3 regions of the Streptomyces sp. NPDC085944 genome follow, and region 3 is predicted to be linked to each of the others. Evidence: riboswitches for the same ligand, from Rfam matches in the RefSeq annotation. Region 3 holds a riboswitch; each other region holds the start of a gene.

What was found. A riboswitch is a leader RNA that binds a small molecule or an ion and turns the genes downstream of it on or off. The one in region 3 is predicted to bind cyclic di-AMP.
Region 1: linked by a shared signal. The riboswitch ahead of AB0P07_RS30695 (M23 family metallopeptidase) and the one ahead of AB0P07_RS29550 (M23 family metallopeptidase) in region 3 are both predicted to bind cyclic di-AMP.
Region 2: linked by a shared signal. The riboswitch ahead of rpfA (resuscitation-promoting factor protein RpfA) and the one ahead of AB0P07_RS29550 (M23 family metallopeptidase) in region 3 are both predicted to bind cyclic di-AMP.

Annotation. Positions count from the first base shown of each region.
Region 1 is NZ_JBFBJX010000020.1:21,903-26,814, reverse strand. It holds gene AB0P07_RS30710 (dihydrofolate reductase family protein) at 1-557, shown strand, start outside; tRNA gene AB0P07_RS30705 (tRNA-Met) at 626-699, shown strand; gene AB0P07_RS30700 (PP2C family protein-serine/threonine phosphatase) at 903-2,114, shown strand; cyclic di-AMP (ydaO/yuaA leader) riboswitch at 2,339-2,495, shown strand; gene AB0P07_RS30695 (M23 family metallopeptidase) at 2,507-3,550, shown strand; gene AB0P07_RS30690 (aldo/keto reductase) at 3,703-4,647, shown strand; gene AB0P07_RS30685 (PrsW family intramembrane metalloprotease) at 4,664-4,912, opposite strand, start outside.
Region 2 is NZ_JBFBJX010000019.1:45,364-50,275, reverse strand. It holds gene eno (phosphopyruvate hydratase) at 1-543, opposite strand, end outside; gene rpfA (resuscitation-promoting factor protein RpfA) at 782-1,510, opposite strand; cyclic di-AMP (ydaO/yuaA leader) riboswitch at 1,514-1,680, opposite strand; gene AB0P07_RS30225 (transglycosylase family protein) at 1,864-2,907, opposite strand; gene AB0P07_RS30220 (transposase) at 3,032-3,574, opposite strand; gene AB0P07_RS30215 (cytochrome P450) at 3,644-4,882, shown strand; gene AB0P07_RS30210 (nucleoside triphosphate pyrophosphohydrolase) at 4,888-4,912, opposite strand, start outside.
Region 3 is NZ_JBFBJX010000018.1:27,831-32,742, forward strand. It holds gene AB0P07_RS29535 (GNAT family N-acetyltransferase) at 1-888, opposite strand, end outside; gene AB0P07_RS29540 (HPr family phosphocarrier protein) at 1,090-1,371, shown strand; gene AB0P07_RS29545 (GntR family transcriptional regulator) at 1,495-2,190, opposite strand; gene AB0P07_RS29550 (M23 family metallopeptidase) at 2,319-3,083, opposite strand; cyclic di-AMP (ydaO/yuaA leader) riboswitch at 3,096-3,260, opposite strand; gene AB0P07_RS29555 (pitrilysin family protein) at 3,452-4,840, opposite strand; gene AB0P07_RS29560 (pitrilysin family protein) at 4,837-4,912, opposite strand, start outside.

The DNA.
Region 1 (4,912 bases), on a different contig from region 3:
CCGGCGCCTACCAGGGCGGGCGGCTCGCGCTGGTCGGGACGCGGCGGATCGAGGACGTCGTGCTGATGCGGTACCGGCCCACCGCACCCGGGACCGGCGAGCGTGTGGCCCCCGCCGACCGGTACTGGCTGGAGGTCGCCTGTGAGCTGGCCGGCCTGTGTCCGCCGTCGGAGACCGCGTTCAGCGTGGGGGCGGTCGTGGTCGCCGCCGACGGGAGCGAGCTGGCGCGCGGGTATTCGCGGGAGGGCGGCGATCCCGTGGTGCACGCCGAAGAGGCCGCGCTCGCCAAGATCGACCCCTGCGACGCACGGCTCGCGGGCGCGACCGTGTACAGCAGTCTCGAGCCCTGTGCCCGCCGGGCCTCCCGTCCCGCGCCCTGTGCCCGGCTGATCCTCGACGCCGGGGTGCGCCGGGTCGTCACGGCCTGGCGGGAGCCGGACACCTTCGTGGCGGGCGCGGACGGGAGCGGGTTGCTCGCCGCGCAGGGCGCCGCCGTCGTCGTACTGCCCGAGTACGAGGGGGCGGCCAAGGCGCCGAACCGCCATCTGGAGCGGTAGGGAACCGGCGGCGGAGACACCGATGTGCATTCCGGTCCCGGGATGACGTACAGTGGTGAACACAACGGCGCGGGGTGGAGCAGCTCGGTAGCTCGCTGGGCTCATAACCCAGAGGTCGCAGGTTCAAATCCTGTCCCCGCTACTGAAGGCCGAGGGCCGGAATCCGAAAGGGTTCCGGCCCTCGGTGCGTCTCGGCACGTACGACGGCGTCCCGCACCCCCGTGTCATCCGGTCGGCCCCTCACCGCTCGCCGCCCGCCCCCGCTCCCGGAAACCTGGACTCCTGGACGGTAAGCGGCGCACGGACGTGCGGGGTGGTGGGAGACGAGTGGTGCGGCCAGGTGACGTGGAGGACGAGGGAGCGGCCGCCAGAGCCGGTGGCCGGCTCCCCGGCGATCCCGTTCCCGACCCGGGCCTCGGGGACGAGCAGCCGCCCGCCGGGCCGCCGCCGCGCAGCCGGACCGCTTACGGGCGCGTCTTCGTGCACGCGCTTCCCGTGCTGCTGATCGTCGTCGCCATCCTGTACGACATCCTCACCCCGAGGTACTTCACCGCCGGCCCCCTCTACACGGCCGCTCCCCTGATCGCCGCCCCGCTCTACTCGCGGCGCGGCACGGCGCTCACCGGTGTCGCCGTGGTCGTCTCGGTCATCGGGCTTCAGCTGGGCAAGGGCGTCATCCACTACGTCGACTCCCTCACCGAGCTGATCACCATCGCGACGGTCGCCGTGCTCGCCGTCATCGTCAACGGCATGGTCCGGCGCAGCAGCGAGCGTCTCGTCTCCGTCCGCGAGATCGCCGCGGCCGCCCAGCGCGCCGTGCTGCCCCAACCCGCCGAGCGCATCGCGGGTTTCGAGATCGCCGTCTGCTACGAGGCCGCGCAGGCCGACGCGTTCATCGGGGGCGACCTGTACGCGGTGCAGGACTCCGCCCGCGGCGTCCGGCTCATCGTCGGCGACGTGCGCGGCAAGGGCATGGGCGCGGTCGCCGCCGTCGCCGTCGTGATCGGCGCGTTCCGGGAGGCCGCCGAGCAGGAGGCGACGCTGGAGGCCGTGGCGCAGCGGCTGGAGCGGGCGCTGGCGCGCGAGGGCACCCGGCGGGACGGACTGGACGCCTTCGAGGGCTTCACCACCGCCGTCCTCGCCGAACTCCCGCACGGTGACGGGACCGTACGCATCGTCAACCGCGGCCATCCGCCGCCCCTGCTGCTCCACGCCGACGGCACCCTGGGCGCCCTGCCCGCCCGCGAGTCGGCGCTGCCGCTCGGCATGGGCGAGCTGGGCGTCTGGCCCGACCGGGCGGAGGAGGTCGACTTCCCAGGTGGGGCCACCCTGCTGCTCTACACCGACGGGCTGACCGAAGCCCGGGACGCCGGGGGCGAGTTCTACGATCCGCTGACGCGGCTGGCCGGCCGCGTCTTCCGGCATCCGGCGACCCTGCTCGACACCCTCGCCGAGGACGTGCGCCGGCACTCCGGGGGCGGCATGGCGGACGACATGGCGCTGCTGGCCGTACGGCGCCCCCGGCACGACGACCTTGATCATTGTCACGAGTCGTGACAGTGCGACCCCCCTCCGCATAACAACTGATACACCGTCAGAAGAAAGTGGCGTGAAGGGGAATACCGAGAGCGAGTCAACTCGTCCGGATTTCAGTGGTCGTGAGGGGTGCGTCCCGGCCGTTGCCGTTAATGATCAAGTGGAACGGCTTGGAATCCGAGCCTCGCGTCTATTAACGTTCGATAACGCAGCGCGGTCGTCCCAGCCGTCACAGAAGGCGGCTCCGTGCGCACGCGCCGAATCCCGCAAGGGAACCGGGGAACCACCACATTGGGGTGAATCGGGCGCATGACGCCGTGGAAACACGTCGGCACGCACCCGTAGGAGACCTTCCTGCTCCGAACCCGTCAGCTAACCCGGTAGGCGAGAAGGAAGGAAAGGAGTACGCCCACGTGGCGTCCAACCGGCCTGCCCCCGAGGCCCCGTTCGTGCCCACCGGGCACGGCACCGACACCTTCGGCTACGACGCCCCCCGCGCCGAAGAGGGCCCCTGGGAGGAGTGGAACCCCACCGCGGAGTCCATCCGCCCCGTGCGCGGCCGGCACCGCGTCGCCAAGCAGCGCGGCGGGCTCGCCCGCAGCTCCACCGTCCTCGGCGTCGGTGTCATAGCCGCCGTCGGCGCGGGCGGCATGGCCAGCGCGCAGACCGGCAAGCCGCCGGTGTCCATCTCCATGCCGGACCTGCCGAACGTCGGCTCGCTCATGCCCGGCGGCGACGAGGAGGCGGAGCCCGAGGGTTCCGCCACCCCGCTCAGCGGCATCACCCAGGCCGTCGCCGCGGACACCGGGGCGGACGCGGGTTCCGCCGGGGCCGGCGAGTCGCTGCGGGCCCGGATCATGGCGCAGGCCGAGCAGCAGCAGGCCCAGGTCGAGACCAAGGCCGCCGCCGAAGCGCAGGCCGCCGCCGAGAAAAAGGCCGCGGAAGCCGCCGCCAAGGCGGAGAAGGAGGCCGAGGAGAAGGCCGCCGCCGCCAAGAAGAAGGCGGAGGAGGAGGCCGCGAAGAAGGCCGAGGCCGAGCGGCTCGCCGAGCTGGCCAAGCAGTTCACCCTGCCGACCTCCTCGTACACGATCTCCTCCACCTTCAACCAGGCCGGCTCCCTGTGGGCATCCGGTCACCACACCGGCCTCGACTTCGCCGCCCCCACGGGCACGCTGCTCAAGGCGGTGCACAGCGGCACCATCACGTCGGCCGGCTGGGACGGGTCGTACGGCTACAAGACCGTGCTCACCCTCGACGACGGCACCGAGCTCTGGTACGCGCACCAGTCGTCGATCAACGTCAGCGTCGGCCAGAAGGTCACCACCGGTGACGTCATCGGCCGCGTCGGCGCCACCGGCAACGTCACCGGTGCCCACCTCCACCTCGAGGTGCACACCGCCGACGGCTCCGGCATCGACCCGATGGCCTGGCTGCAGAGCAAGGGCCTCACCCCCTGAGACCGACTGAGTCGTCACGCTTCCCGCCCCGCTGAACCCCGGCGGTCCTGACGGCAACCCCCCGACGTCAGGGCTGCCGGTTCGCGGTCGTTTTGCGGGGTTTTTGCGTGCATCCGGAATGGTCCGCTCCAGTGCGGTCGTTGATCCTCCACATGACTTCTCTGCGCAAGCTCGGCTCCTCCGACCTCGAGGTCTTCCCCCTGGCCCTCGGCGGCAACGTCTTCGGCTGGACCGCCGACCAGGACACCTCCTTCGCCGTCCTCGACGCCTACACGGCGGCGGGCGGCAACTTCGTCGACACCGCCGACTCCTACTCCGCCTGGGTCGACGGCAACAGCGGCGGCGAGTCCGAGACCGTCCTCGGCAAGTGGCTCGCCTCCCGCGGCAACCGTGACGACGTCGTCCTGGCCACCAAGGTCAGCCAGCACCCCGACTACCCCGGCCTGTCCGCCGCGAACATCAAGGCCGCGGCCGACGCCTCGCTGCGCCGCCTGGGCACCGACCGGATCGACCTCTACTACACCCACTTCGACAAGCCCGAGGTGCCGGTCGAGGAGATCATCGGCGCCCTCGACGAGCTGGTGAGGGCCGGCAAGGTGCGGCACATCGCCGCCTCCAACATCTCCGCCGAGCGGCTCGCGGCGTCCCTGGAGTTCTCCGAGCGCGAGGGCCTGGCCCGGTACGTCGCTCTCCAGCCGCACTACAACCTGGTCTCCCGCGACACCTACGAGGGCGAACTGAGCGGCCTCGCCGAGCGGGCCGGTCTCGCCGCCGTGCCGTACTACGCGCTCGCGGCCGGCTTCCTCACCGGCAAGTACCGGCCGGGCACCGCCGTGGACAGCCCGCGGGCGGGCGGTGCGGCCAAGCACCTGGAGACCGAGCGCGGGCGCCGGGTGCTCGCCGCCCTGGACGAGATCGCCGAGACGCACGGCGTGCCCGTCGCCACGGTGGCCCTCGCCTGGCTGGCCGGCCGGCCGACGGTGGCGGCGCCCATCGCCTCCGCGCGCACCGTCGAGCAACTGCCCGCACTGCTGGGCGTGGCCGAGCTGGATCTGACGCAGGACGAGGCGGAGCGGCTCACGCGGGCGTCCGCCTGAGCGGGCGGCGCGGGCCCTACGGCCCGTAGGGGCGGGGTGGCGGGTACTGCGGCGCGTAGGGCAGTGGCGGGGTGGGCGGCGCGTACGGATGGTGCGACGGGGGCGGACCGTACGGACCGTACGGGGCGGGCACCGGCGCGGGTCCGTACGGGCCGGGCGCCCCGTACCCGTACACCCACGGCGGGACCGGCCGCGGCGCCGGCGGTGCCGTGACCCGGGCCGCGTACTCCAGCGCCGGACGGGCCACGCCCCGCAGCCGCCACAG
Region 2 (4,912 bases), on a different contig from region 3:
CCAGCGCAGGGCCTCGGAGAAGGACTCCGCGCCGATCGGAGCGATCATGAACTCCTGGATGTCCACGTTGGAGTCGGCGTGCGAGCCGCCGTTCAGGATGTTCATCATCGGCACCGGCAGCAGGTGCGCGTTCGGACCGCCCAGGTAGCGGAAGAGCGGCAGGTCGCTGGCCTCGGAGGCGGCGTGGGCGACGGCGAGGGAGACGCCGAGGATGGCGTTGGCGCCGAGCGAGCCCTTGTTGTCGGTGGCGTCCAGGTCGAACATGGCCTGGTCGATCAGGCGCTGCTCGGTGGCGTCGTAGCCGACCAGCTCCGGGCCGATCTGCTCGATGACGGCCAGGACGGCCTTCTCGACACCCTTGCCGAGGTAACGGCCCGGGTCGCCGTCACGCAGTTCGATGGCCTCGAAGGCACCGGTGGAGGCGCCGGACGGAACGGCGGCACGCCCCGTGCTGCCGTCGTCGAGGCCGACCTCGACCTCGACCGTGGGGTTGCCTCGGGAGTCCAGGATTTCCCGGGCTACGACGACGTCGATGGACGGCACGAGCATCTCCTTCTTCAATGTGACGCTTCGGTGTGACGCGCGGGCCCCGCGGGACCGCGGCGGCTCTGCGGGACCGAGCCTAACCGGCTCCGGGCGATCGGCCAGCCGATCGCCCACCCGCTGGACAGAACCGAGAGTAAATTGTTTCCGAACGAAACAAAGGCGGAATGTGAAAATCCCGCCCCGGTGCGTACGGGGGAACACGCACCGGGGCGGGAGTCGCGGGGGCCGCCGCTCCTTACTTCAGGTGCAGCTGCTGGCCCGGGTAGATCAGGTCGGCGTCGTCGACGATGTCGTCGTTCAGCTTGAACAGCTTCTGCCAGCCACCCTTGACGTCGTGGTCCGCGGCGATCGAGCTGAGGGTGTCGCCCTTGACGACCTTGTACTCGCCGTCGCCCTTCTCGACCTTCTTGCCGGTCGGGGTGGTGACGGTCTTCTTGGCGGGCTTCTCGGCCTTCGGCTCGGCGGCCGGACGCTCGGAGGAGCGGGAGGCCTTCTGCTCGGTGGAGCGCTCGGCGGTGGAGCCGCCGCTCTGGCTCTGCGAGCTCTCGGAGCTGCCGGAGCCGCTGTCCTGCGAACCGCCGCCGGTGTACGCGGCGCCCGACAGGCCGGTGCCGCAGACCGGCCAGGCACCCTTGCCCTGGCCCGCGAGGACCTTCTCGGCGATCTCGATCTGCTGGGCCTTGCTCGCCCGGTCGGCGGTGGAGGCGTACTGCGTACCGCCGTAGGCGGCCCAGGTGGAGGCGGAGAACTGCAGACCGCCGTAGTAACCGTTGCCGGTGTTGATGGACCAGTTGCCGCCGGACTCGCACTGGGCGACGGCGTCCCACTCGGACGCGGTGGCGGCGGAGGCGTTGCCGGCCGCCATCAGCGGGGCGGCGACGGCGGCACCGGTCACGCCGGCGACGGCGATGACACGGGTGGCCTTGGACGGACGACGGTGCTTGCCCTTGCCGGAAAACAGCATGGTTGATCCCCTCACCGACGCCTGCGAGGTGAGCTGTCGGGTTCGGGCCGGTTGAGTTGCCCGGCCGGGTTCCTCACGGAACTCGGCTTCACCCCTAGCCGCTCCGGCTCAACTGCCCGGTGCGGCACTTACCTTGGGTCCCCCGCTCCTGCCTGCGGCGCTTGACGCGACGACTGTTCCCGTACGGCCGCTGGCAGGATTCGGCGTTGCGGCTGTCGGGGCCCGCGGTGGCGAGCGGTCATGACCGTAGACACGTGCTCCGCGGATTTTCAAAGACGATCACGGCTTCTGAGACCTATCTCTCACGAGATCCAAAAGGGACATACGGTCTCTAACCGTGACGCGAACTCCCCCTACTTTTCGCCCGATTCGCCCGTGACCGTGAGCGTCTGACCGGGGAGGATGTGGTCCGGGTCGGCGCCGACGACGGTCTCGTTCTCGGCGTAGAGCGCACGCCACCCGCCGTCGAGGTCAAGGGAGTCGGCGATGGCCCAGAGGTTGTCGCCGGAGCGGACGGTGTACGAGCCGTCCTCGACCTCTCGCGGTCCACCGTCGCGCGAGGCGTGCCGTCCCGCCGCCTCGCCCCCGCGAGCCTCGTCCGCGGCGGCCTCGTCCGCGCTGTCGCCACGGTGCCGGCCGGAGCCGGACGAGCCCTCGGCGCCCTGCCGTTCGGCCACGACGCCGGAGTCGGATTCGGTGGATGTGTCCGACTTGATGGAGGAACCCTCGTCACTTGACGAGCCCTCGGAGGAGGTGTCGGACGACGGGGAAGAAGAGGGCGAAGGGGACGAAGAGGGCGCCCCGGACGTCGATTCGGTAGCCCCGCCCGCGTCGGCCGAGTCGGCCCTTCCGGACGACCGCGAGGACTCGGACGACCTGGACGACTCGGGCGACTGCGACGACTCGGGCGCTTCGGTGGTCGTGGGAGCGGCCGACGACTCGGAACCGTCCGTCTTCCCCGAGGCGTCCGAACCCTCCGACACCCCGTCACCGGACGCGTCCGAGCCGCTCGTGGCGCCCGAGTCGTCGCCGAGGCCGGCGAGGAGGCCGCAGGTCGGCCAGGCGGCGATGCCCTGGTCCGCGTGCATCTTCTCGGCGATCCGTATCTGCTGGGAGCGGCTGGCCTGGTCGGCACTGGGCGCGTAGTCGAGGCCGCCGTACCGCTCCCAGGCGTCCTGGGACAGCTGCAGGCCGCCGTAGTACCCGTTGCCGCTGTTCTGGCTCCAGGCACCGCCGGTCTCGCACTCGGCCACCTGGTCCCAGGTCCCCGAGCCGGCCGCGTGGGCCCCGGTGGCGCCGAGCAGCGGGATCGCGATGGCGGAGCCGGTCACTCCGGCGGCGACGACCAGGGCGGGAGCCTGGCGGGGGCGACGGTGACGACCGTTCCCGGAGAGCATGCGACGACCTTTCACGAGACGACGGGGACCACGCGGCGGATGACGCTCGACACCACGTTGATCCGTGAACGTATAGGGAGATCATCACTAGTCACAAGTTCATGCCGCGCAGATCACGTGAAGATCACAGAGTTGAGCGCGTGTCACGTTTGAACGACTCGGACGCGATGGTCCCCGTGACTTCGAATGGCGGCGCTTGCGGTTCGCACCGCACCGGCGTGGCCACCCCGCGCCGGTTCAGCTCTTCCATGAGTACAGGCCAGAAGCCTGTTCTGAACCAGGAGTTCTGCCGTTCTTCGGCGAGCTGCCACGGCCCGTACCCCTCGGGGAACTCGTCCCGGAGACAGCCTGTACGCAGCCGGTGCAGAGCACCGTTCAACTGCGTACGGGTGTCGACGGTTCCGCGAGCGAACTGGCGGCGCGCGAAGCAGGAGACCATGAGTTCTTCGACAACTGGCCATTCCGACTCCGCCACGGTGACGGGAACCGGTGTGCCGGTGCGCTCATGCCACTCCGTCACCTTGCACTTGACCCCGGAACGCCTCCTCACCGCTCCGAGCGGCTTCACCTCGATGTCCAAGAGATCGATCAGCAGTCTCATCCCGGCTGTTTCTGCCTGGTGTGGAGACTGCGCAGACAAACTGAGAAATCTCTCCTTGTCGTCCATGTCCTGACGAGTCGGTTCTCCTCTGTCGGCCCGGGAACTGGGAGCATCCGCTCCCGTTACGGTCGTACCGTGAATGTTCCGAGCGCCGCCCCCGAACTCTTCACCTGGGAGTTCGCCACCGACCCCTATCCGGCTTACGCCTGGCTGCGTGAGCACTCCCCCGTCCACTGGACGAAACTGCCCAGCGGAGTCGAGGCATGGCTGGTGACCCGATACGGCGACGCGCGTGAGGCTCTCGCCGACGGTCGACTGTCCAAGAACCCCGAGCATCACGCCGAGGACGCCGGCGGGAAGAGCAAGACCGGGATTCCCGGTGAGCGCAGCGCCAACCTCATGACCCATCTGCTCAACATCGACCCCCCGGACCACACGCGTCTGCGCCGCCTCGTCTCCAAGGCCTTCACTCCACGACGCATCGCGGAATTTGCCCCTCGGGTACAGCAGTTGGCGGACGGCCTCATCGACGATTTCGCCTCCCGGGGCGAGGCGGACCTCATCCACGACTTCGCCTTCCCTCTGCCCATCTACGCGATCTGCGACCTGTTGGGTGTCCCTCGGGAGGATCAGAACGATCTCCGGGACTGGGCAGGCATGATGATCCGCCACGGCGGAGGACAGCGCGGTGGCGTGGCCCGCTCCGTCAAGAGGATTCGCGCCTACCTCGCCGAACTGATCCACCGGAAGCGCGACGACCTCGGTGAGGACTTGATCTCGGGTCTGATCCGGGCCTCCGACCACGGCGAGCACCTCACCGAGAACGAGGCCGCGGCGATGTGCTTCGTCCTTTTGTTCGCCGGTTTCGAGACCACCATCAACCTCATCGGTAATGGCGTGTACACGCTCATGCAGCACCCTCGGGAGCGGGCTCGCTTGCAGGAAGCCATTCAGCGGGGCGATACGGCGTTGTTGGACAGCGGCGTCGAAGAACTGCTCCGCTACGACGGCCCCGTGGAACTGGCCACCTGGCGCTTCGCCACGGAGCCACTCGTCATCGGGCGACAACGCGTCGCCCAGGGTGACCCAGTACTCGTCGTGCTCGCTGCCGCAAACCGTGACCCGGCACGCTTCGCCGGACCGGACGCCCTCGACCTGAACCGCCGCGACAACCAGCACCTGGGGTACGGACACGGCATCCACTACTGTCTTGGCGCGCCTCTCGCCCGTCTGGAAGGCCGCACGGCTCTGGAGACCCTGCTACGGCGTCTCCCGGATCTCGAGCTGGCGGCCGACCCCGGCGACCTGCGCTGGCGGGGCGGGCTCATCATGCGCGGGCTCCGTGACCTCCCGGTACGGTTCACCGCTGTCTGACCGGCTCAGACTCCACCCTCGACCGCCCTG
Region 3 (4,912 bases):
GTGCTCGCCGCACTCGGTGACGACGTCGGGGACGCGCGCGGCGGGCACGGTGACGACGGCGAGGTCGACGGGTCCGTCGATGTCGCGCACGGAGCGGCACGCCGTGACCCCGTCGAGTGTCTTCTGCTCCTCGGGAAACGCCCTGTTCACGGCGTACAGACGGCCCGTGTAGCCGGCGTCGCGGATGTTGTCGAGGATGCTGCGGCCGACGCCGCCCGGGGTGCGGCCGGTGCCGACGACCGCGACCGAGCCGGGCTGCAGCAGCCGCTGGACGGAACGGGCCTCCGCGCGCTGCTCGCGCCCGTACTGCACGGCGAGCGAGCGGTCGGTGGGTTCGAGACCGAACTCCAGGCGGACCACGCCGTCCTCGAAGCTCCGCTTCTGGGTGTACCCGGCGTCCATGAAGACTTTGATCATCTTGGTGTTGGCGGGCAGCACCTCGGCGGCGAAGCGGCGGATGCCGCGCTCGCGGGCGACGGCGGCGATGTGCTCCAGGAGGGCGGAGGCGACGCCGCGTCCCTGGTGGGCGTCCTGGACGAGAAAGGCGACCTCGGCCTCGTCGGCCGGTGCGGTGGCGGGTGTTCCGCCGGCGCCGATCCGGTCGTAGCGTACGGTGGCGATGAACTCGCCGCCGATGGTGGCCGCGAGTCCCACCCGGTCCACAAAGTCGTGGTGCGTGAAGCGGTGGACGTCCTTGGCGGACAGGCGAGGGTACGGCGCGAAGAAGCGGTAGTACTTCGACTCGTCGGAGACCTGCTCGTAGAAGCTGACCAGGCGCTCGGCGTCATCAACGGTGATGGGGCGGACGCGCGCGGTGCCGCCGTCGCGCAGCACCACGTCGGCTTCCCAGTGGGCGGGGTACTCGTGCCGGTCCGACGAGGTCTGCATGGGCCCCAGACTACGGCTCGCGTACGACAACGGCGCGGGGCAGTCTGTGGACAACGGAATCCCGGACCGAGGCCGCGGTCCGGGCACCGCACGGGACGGCACACGCGGTCGTCCCGCCTTGCTTCACGATGTGGGAAACTGGTCTAGACAACCTGGTCTAGACAACTCCAACCCCTCTGAACACCTGAAGGGCAGCATCACATGGCTGAGCGCCGCGTCAACGTCGGCTGGGCCGAGGGTCTCCACGCCCGCCCCGCCTCCATCTTCGTCCGAGCCGCCACGGCCACAGGCGTCCCGGTGACGATCGCCAAGGCCGACGGGTCCCCCGTCAACGCGGCCTCCATGCTGGCCGTCCTCGGCCTCGGCGCCCAGGGTGGCGAGGAGATCGTCCTCGCCTCCGACGCCGAGGACGCCGAGGCCGCCCTGGACCGGCTGGCGAAGCTGGTCGCCGAGGGGCTCGAGGAGCTTCCCGAGACCGTCTGACGGACCAGGGAGCAGCAGCACCGAAAGGCCCGCCGGTATCGCCCGGCGGGCCTTTCACCTTTTCCGTTCCGAGCACCGGAAAAGCGGTCCTTGAATTCCCCGCCTCTTTGTACGGCACTCGTGTTACTTCGGCAGCACCGCCGTGTGTACGGATTGTTGCGCATTCCTCACGCACTCCGTCCGCCCGCCGCCGGAGGCGAACCGCAGCCGGTATGCCGACGCCGACCGTTCGGTGTGCAGCGTCATGAGCGCCCGGGCGCGTTCACCGTCGCCCCGGGCCACCGCGTCGACGATCGCGCCGCACTCCGCCCAGTGCTGCACGGGTCCGGCGGGGGCCTCCTGGACGTACATCCAGGCGATCTTGTGGCGCAGTTGGGTCAGGAGTGCGGCCAGGGAGGGGCTGCCCGCCGCCCGGGCGAGGGTCTCGTGGAACCAGCCGCCCAGCGGGCGCAGATCCTCCCCGCCGCCCTGCCTGGCCCGCTCCTGCCCCAGCCTGACCAGGCCGCGCAACACCTTGAGGTGGGCCTCGGTGCGCCGCCGGGCAGCCCGGGAGGCACCGAGCGGCTCCAGGAGGGCGCGGGTCTCCAGCAGGTCGGCGGCCTCCTGCTCGGTCGGTTCCGCGACGCAGGCGCCCGCGTGCCGCCGGGTCACCACGAAGCCCTCCGCCTCCAGCGTGCGCAGGGCCTCGCGCACGGGGACGCGCGAGACGCCGTAGCGGCGGGCGAGGATTTCCTCGGTGAGCCGGCTCCCGCGTCCGTGGACACCGGCGACGATGTCGTCCCGGATCGCCGTGCACACAGAATGCGCCGGAATACGCATGACCGACCTCCGCCTCGATCCCTGAAACGTCGACGATGGACGCATGTTCAGCGACTCTAGGCCAATCAAGCGAATATGGAATGCGAAAAGCCCCGACTCAAGGAGGCGGGGCTTTTCTGACGCGGCCGTCAGACGTTCACGCCGTGCGAGCGGAGGTAGGCGACGGGGTCCATGTCCGAGCCGTATTCGGGGCTCGTGCGTGCCTCGAAGTGCAGGTGCGGTCCGGTGACGTTGCCGGTGGCGCCGGAGAGGCCGATCTGCTGCCCGGGCCCGACCGACTGACCGACCGAGACGCCGATGGAGGACAGGTGCCCGTACTGCGTGTACGTGCCGTCGTGCATCTTGATGACGACCTGGTTGCCGTACGCACCGCCCCAGCCGGCCTCGACGACGGTGCCGACGCCGACCGCGTGCACGGAGGTGCCGCCGGCGGCGTGGAAGTCGATGCCGGTGTGACTGCCGGAGGACCACAGGGAGCTGCCGGCCCGGTACGCGGTGGAGACGTAGGAGGCGGTGATCGGCGTGACGAAGGTGTTGAGGCGCTTGCGCTCCGCCTCCCGCGCGGCGCGTTCCTTGGCCTCGCGCGCCTCCTTGGCCGCCTCGGCCGCCCGCTCGCGGGCCGCTTCCCGGGCCGCCTCGCGGGCGGCGGCGTCCACGGCCGCCTGCTTCTGGGCGACGGCCTGGGCGTCGATCTCGTCGGCTATGGAGTCGCCGATGGTGACGACCGGGGTGAGTCCGCTCTGCTCCACCTCGGGCTCGGCGGCGAGCGCCGGAGCCGCGAGGGTGCCGACGACGCCGGTGGTGGCGAGGGCCGCGACTCCCGCCGCACGGGCGGTGGTGCGGTGCACCCGACTGGGACGGCGGTGCTTCCCGGTGGCGCGCGTGAACGCCATGTAGAGGCTTGTCCTTTCCTTCCCTCTCGCCTACCGGGTTAGCTGACGGGTTCGGAGGTGGAAGGTCTCCTACGGACCCCCTCGCTGCGCGCGCGGGCGTCCGATTCACCCCAGGGACTGCGGTGGGTCCCCGGCTCCCCTGGCTCGCGCCGTACGGGGACTCGGCGATGACTGTCCGGTGCCGCGGGTGCGGCGCACTGCCTGACGAACAGCCCGGAAGACGCTAAACGCGGCTGTGTTCAATCCTCAAACGCAACAGGCTTTTTGTAGCGCACGCCACAGGGCAGACAGGCAGCCACTCCCCCAATTGGGACATACGGCGGCCCTGGTGACACTCCGGTCACCAGGGCCACCGCACGCGCCTGCCGCTACTCGGCCGCCACCACGGTGACTTCACCGATGCCGAGGGCCTCGACGGGCTCCTTGATCTGCGCCGCGTCGCCGACGAGGACCGTCACGAGGCGGTCCACCGGGAAGGCGTTCACGACCGCCGCCGTGGCCTCCACGGTGCCCGTGGCGGCGAGTTGACGGTAGAGCGTCGCCTGGAAGTCGTCGGGCAGGTGCTGCTCGACCTGGTCGGCGAGCGTGTCCGCCACGGCCGCCGCCGTCTCGTACTTGAGCGGCGCCACACCCACCAGGTTCTGCACGGCCACGTCGCGCTCGGCGTCGGTGAGCCCCTCCGCGGCGAGCTTGCGCAGCACCGTCCACAGGTCTTCCAGGGCGGGACCGGTGTTGGGGGTGTCGACGGAGCCGCTGATGGCGAGCATCGCGGCGCCCGTCCCGTCCGGCGCGGACCGCAGGACCTGGCCGAACGCCCGTACGCCGTAGGTGTATCCCTTCTCCTCGCGCAGGACGCGGTCCAGGCGCGAGGTGAGGGTGCCGCCGAGGCAGTACGTGCCGAGCACCTGCGCGGGCCACACGCGGTCGTGCCGGTCGGCGCCGGTGCGGCCGATCAGCAGCTGCGTCTGGACGGCGCCGGGACGGTCCACGATGACGACCCTGCCCCGGTCGTCGGCGGTCACCGGGGGCACGGGGCGCGGCTCTGCGGCCGGACCGGTCCACGCGCCCAGGGTGTCGCCGAGCAGCGCGTCCAGGTCGACGCCGGTGAGGTCGCCGACGACCACGGCGGTGGCCGTGGCGGGGCGGACGTGCCGCTCGTAGAAGGCGCGTACGGCGGCCGAGTCGACGGCCGCGACGGTCTCCTCGGTGCCCTGGCGCGGGCGCGACATGCGCGAGTCGGCCGGGAACAGCTCCTTGGAGAGTTCCTTCGCGGCGCGGCGGGAGGGGTTGGCCAGCTCGTGCGGGATCTCGTCGAGCCGGTTGCGCACCAGCCGTTCGACCTCGCCGTCCGCGAAGGCGGGCGCCCTGAGGGCGTCGGCGAGCAGGCCGAGCGCCTTGGCGAGGCGCGAGGCGGGGACCTCCAGGCTCAGCCGGACACCCGGGTGGTCGGCGTGCGCGTCGAGGGTGGCGCCGCAGCGCTCCAGCTCGGCGGCGAAGTCCTCGGCGGAGTGCTTGTCGGTGCCCTCGGAGAAGGCGCGCGCCATGATGGTGGCGACGCCGTCGAGACCGGCCGGCTCGGCGTCCAGGGGCGCGTCCAGGAGCACCTCGACGGCGACGACCTGCTGGCCTGGGCGGTGGCAGCGCAGCACGGTGAGTCCGTTGTCGAGGCTGCCGCGCTCGGGGGCCGGAAAGGCCCACGGCTTGGGCTCGCCGGCCTGCGGCTGTGCGTGGAAGTCCATGGTGGCGAGCTCGGTCACTTGGCCGCCTCCTCGTTCTCGTCGGTGGCGTCGGTCGGGTCGGCGTCGGTCTCGTCGGCCGGGGCGGTGGGC